DNA from 2 places in the Mesorhizobium sp. M1088 genome. Region 1 is predicted to be linked to the other one. Evidence: riboswitches for the same ligand, from Rfam matches in the RefSeq annotation. Region 1 holds a riboswitch; the other holds the start of a gene.
The links. A riboswitch is a leader RNA that binds a small molecule or an ion and turns the genes downstream of it on or off. The one in region 1 is predicted to bind S-adenosylmethionine.
Positions count from the first base shown of each region.

Region 2: another riboswitch for S-adenosylmethionine. It lies ahead of NKH49_RS04270 (O-succinylhomoserine sulfhydrylase); the one in region 1 lies ahead of metX (homoserine O-acetyltransferase MetX).

Region 1 covers NZ_JAMYMO010000024.1:36,938-39,399, reverse strand. The annotation lists gene NKH49_RS23130 (prephenate/arogenate dehydrogenase family protein) at 1-90, opposite strand, end outside; gene hisC (histidinol-phosphate transaminase) at 97-1,206, opposite strand; SAM riboswitch at 1,345-1,422, shown strand; gene metX (homoserine O-acetyltransferase MetX) at 1,499-2,462, shown strand, end outside.
Region 2 covers NZ_JAMYMO010000002.1:328,412-330,873, forward strand. The annotation lists gene NKH49_RS04265 (ceramide glucosyltransferase) at 1-28, shown strand, start outside; gene NKH49_RS04270 (O-succinylhomoserine sulfhydrylase) at 66-1,256, opposite strand; SAM riboswitch at 1,327-1,404, opposite strand; gene NKH49_RS04275 (2'-deoxycytidine 5'-triphosphate deaminase) at 1,540-2,462, shown strand, end outside.

The DNA.
Region 1 (2,462 bases):
GAGCCCCTCGCGGCGGATGACGCGGGCCAGCGACGAGCCGATCAGGCCGATGCCGACCAGCGCGATTTTTTCGAACATCGGTGATGTCATGGTGTTCTAGCTTTTCAGGAATGTCGCGAGTGCTGCGACAACGCCGCGATTGGCCTCTTCGGTGCCGATGCTCATGCGCAGCGCGTTGGGAAAACCGTACCCGGAAACGCGCCGCAATATGTAGCCGCGCGCACTGAGGTAGTCGTCGGCGGCCGCCGCCGAATGCTTTTTGTCCTCGGGAAAGTGGATGAGGATGAAATTGCCGACGCTCGGCGTCACCCGCAGCCCGAGCCCGCTTAATTGCTCGCTCAGCCAGGCCAGCCAGGTCTCGTTGTGCGCGACGCTGCGTTCGATGTGGGCACGGTCGCGGATCGCCGCGATGCCGGCCTCGATTGCCGTCGCATTGACGTTGAAGGGTCCCCGCACGCGGTTGATCGCGTCGATGACGTGCATTGGCGCATACATCCAGCCGATCCGCGCCCCGCCCAGGCCCAATTTGGAGAAAGTGCGGGTCATGACCACGTTTTCCGCGCTGCCCACCAACTCGACGCCGGCTTCATAATCGTTGCGCCGGACATATTCGGCGTAAGCTGCATCCAGCACCAGAAGCACGTTTCGCGGCAGGCCGGCATGCAGGCGGCGCACCTCCTGGAACGGCACGTAGGTGCCGGTTGGATTGTTTGGATTGGCAAGGAAGATGATCCGGGTAGCCGGCGTCACCGCGGCGAGGATCGCATCGATGTCGGCGCGTTCATCGGTCTCCTTGACCGTTACCGGGACGGCACCGGCCGACTGTATGTAGATCTTGTAGACCATGAAGCCGTGTTCGGTGATGATGGCTTCGTCGCCGGGTGCGAGGTAGGTCTGCGCCAGCAGGCCCAGAATCTCGTCGGAGCCGTTGGAGCAGACGATGTTCGCCGGGTTGAGCCCGTGCACCTCGGCGATCGCTTCCCTCAGGCGCCTGGCGCTGCCGTCGGGATAGACCGCGAGCTTGTCGGCGACCGCGCGCGCGGCCTCTATCGCCTTTGGCGAAGGACCGAGCGGGTTCTCGTTCGCCGACAATTTATGGACCTTGGCGACACCTTCAGGCGCCGCGCTCTTGCCGGGCACATAGGCTTCGATGTCCATGATGCCGGCGCGGGGCCTTGGACGTGTCTGATCCGGTGTCTGGCTCATTTCATGAAATCCGTCGAGAGTGCCTCCATCCGGAAGCCGCAGCGGAAATACAAGCCGTGGCCCGGAATGTCGAGGGCCGGCAATTCGGGATCAAGAACTTGCCGTTGACGAAGCCATGCGCGAGTCATAGAAGAACGGCTACAGTTCCGTGGTGATTTGGCCGGTCGGCTTGCAGCCACGTTAAACAACTTGCTAAAGGGCCGTTTGCATCTTGTAACCGGCTTTGCGAAGGCATGGCCGGTTTTTTGTTGCCCAGACCGGTGGACAACTGAAGGCCGGGCAAGGAGATGTGATGGTCGCTTTGCGCGCTCGAAAAACCAACAACGAGGCCGACCAGCCGTCGAGCCCGGTGTTGCGTTTCGGCGCCGACAAGCCGCTCAAGCTCGACGCCGGCACGCTGCTGTCGCCGTTCCAGATCGCCTACCAGACCTATGGCACGCTCAACGACGCGCGCTCCAACGCCATCCTCGTCTGCCATGCGCTGACCGGCGACCAGCACGTCGCCAACACCAATCCGGTGACCGGCAAGCCGGGCTGGTGGGAAGTGCTGATCGGTCCCGGCAAGATCATCGATACCGACCGTTTCTTCGTCATCTCGTCAAACGTCATCGGCGGCTGTCTCGGCTCCACCGGCCCCGCCTCGACCAATCCCGCCACCGCCAAGCCCTACGGGCTCGACCTGCCGATCATCACCATCCGCGACATGGTGCGGGCGCAGTTGATGCTGGTCGAGCATTTCGGCATCGAACAGCTGTTCAGCGTGCTGGGCGGCTCGATGGGCGGCATGCAGGTGCTGCAATGGGCCTCGAGCTATCCCGAGCGCGTCTTCTCGGCGCTGCCGATCGCCACCGGCGCCCGCCATTCCTCGCAGAACATCGCTTTCCACGAGGTCGGCAGGCAGGCGGTGATGGCCGACCCGGACTGGCACGGCGGCAAATATTTCGAGCATGGCAAGCGGCCGGAAAAAGGGCTGGCGGTGGCGCGCATGGCCGCCCACATCACCTATCTGTCGGAAGCAGCGCTGCACCGCAAGTTCGGCCGCAACCTGCAGGACCGCGAAGCGCTTACCTTCGGCTTCGATGCCGACTTCCAGATCGAGAGCTATCTGCGCCATCAGGGCATGACCTTCGTCGATCGCTTCGATGCCAACTCCTATCTCTACATGACGCGGGCGATGGATTATTTCGATCTCGCCGCCGACCATGGCGGCCGGTTGGCCGATGCCTTCGCCGGCACCAAGACGCGCTTCTGCCTGG
Region 2 (2,462 bases), on a different contig from region 1:
GCTGGAAGAGACCCCGTCCGGTGCCTGATCGGGCGCGTTCCCGCTCGCCTCTGTTCGGCCAGCCCTTATCCGGCAACTCTCAGTGCCTGCTCGATGTCTTCGAGCAGGTCGTCGGCGTCCTCAAGGCCAACTGACAGCCTGAGCGTTCCCGGTCCGATGCCGAGCTCGGCGCGGGCCTCATCGGTCAAGTTCTTGTGCGTCGTCGTCGCCGGATGGGTGATCAGGCTCTTGGCGTCGCCGAGATTGTTGGAAATGAGCACGACGTCGAGTGCGTTCTGGAAGGCAAAGGCCGCCTGCTTGCCGCCCTTCACATCGAGGCAGATCAGCGTCGAGCCACCCGACATCTGCTTCTTGACCACGGCCGCTTGTGGGTGGTCGGCACGGCCGGGATAGATGACACGGGCGATTTGCGGGCGCTCGGCCAGGAAATCCGCGATGCGGCCGGCACTTTCCGTCTGCTGGCGTACGCGTAGCGGCAGCGTCTCCAGGCCTTTCAGCAGCGTCCAGGCATTGAAGGGCGAGAGGCTTGGGCCGGTGTGGCGGAAATAGTCATGCAGGTTCTCGTCGATCCATTTCTTGTCCGACAGAACGATGCCGCCAAGACAGCGCCCCTGGCCGTCAATATGCTTCGTGGCCGAATAGACGACGATGTGGGCGCCGAGCTGCAGGGGTTTCTGCTGCAAGGGCGTAGCGAAGACATTGTCGACGATCAGCCTGGCGCCGATCGAATTGGCAAGTGCCGCGACGGCGGCAATGTCGACTACCTCCAGCGTTGGATTGGTAGGGCTTTCCAGGAAAAACAGTTTGGTGTTTGGCTTGACCGCCTTTTCCCAATTGGCGATGTCGGTGCCGTCGACCAGCGTTGCCTCAATGCCGTATTTCGGCGCCAGCGTCTCGACCACCCAGCGGCAGGAGCCGAACAGCGCGCGCGCCGCCACGATATGGTCGCCCGCCTTGGCGCTGCACAGCAGTGCTGCCGTCACCGCCGCCATGCCGGATGCCGTGGCGCGCGCGTCTTCGGCTCCTTCCAGCGCGCACATGCGTTTCTCAAACATGTCGACCGTCGGATTGGCATAGCGCGAATAGATGAAGCCCGGCTCCTCGCCCTTGAAGCGGGCCTCCGCCGCTTGCGCCGTCTCGTAGACATAGCCTTGGGTGAGATACATCGCCTCGGAGGTCTCGCCGAAGCCGGAACGCAGCGTTCCGGCATGCACGAGTGCGGTCTGAGGCTTCCAGTCGCGCTTCTTGGTCATCATTCCATCCAAACACCAAAATTGGTCCAAACAACAAAAAACCGGTCGCGAAAGTCGCAACCGGTCCATATGGCCTTGCGGCCCGACGGTCCTTTAGCGACTTGTTTAACGTGGCTGCAAGCCGACCGGCCAAATCACCACGGGATAACGAGCTTTAGACCCGCGCCACGCTTGCGTCAATTGCCGGCATGATTAAGAGGGTTGTACCAAGCAGGTGCCAAACGCGTCCACGGTCGGACCTGCGACAGAACAAGACCTCGCCCGGCGTTCGAACGGAGCCAGACCCTTGCGGCAGACAGGCATTCTTCCCGATCAGGATATTTCCGCGCTGTTCCAGACGGGCGCGCTGAAATCGCCGCGCACGCTCGATGCCGATCAGATCCAGCCGGCCAGCCTTGACCTCAGGCTCGGCGACAAGGCCTGGCGGGTGCGTGCTTCCTTCTTGCCCGGCCCGGACCACAGGGTTGCCGACAAGCTCGACCGGCTGAAGCTGCACGAGATCAACCTCGCCGAAGGTGCTGTGCTGGAAACCGGCTGCGTCTACATCGTGCCGCTGCTCGAAAGCCTGGCGCTGCCCGCCCATATTTCCGCCTCCGCCAACCCGAAAAGCTCGACCGGACGGCTCGATATCTTCACTCGGGTAATGACCGACCGCGGCCACGAGTTCGACAAGATCGCCGCCGGCTATGAAGGCCCGCTCTACCTGGAGGTCAGCCCGCGCACTTTCCCGATCGTCGTGCGGATCGGCTCGCGGCTGTCGCAGATCAGGTTCCGCACCGGCAATGCGCTCTTGTCGGAAAACGAGTTGCACGAGTTGCACCGCGCCGAAATGTTGGTCGCCACCGAACCACCCAACATCTCAGGCGGGGGCATCGCGCTATCGATCGACCTCGACGGCGACAAGGACGGGCTGGTCGGCTATCGCGGCAAGCACCACACCGGCCTCGTCGACGTCGACAAGCGCGCCGCGCAGGATGTCGTCGATTTCTGGGAGCCGCTCTACAAGAGCGGTGCCGGCGAGCTGGTGCTCGATCCGGACGAATTCTATATTCTGGTGTCGCGCGAGGCGGTGCATGTGCCGCCGCTCTACGCCGCCGAAATGACGCCCTTCGATCCGCTGGTCGGCGAGTTCCGCGTCCATTATGCCGGTTTCTTCGACCCGGGTTTCGGCCATTCGGCGTCGGGCGGCACCGGCAGCCGGGCGGTGCT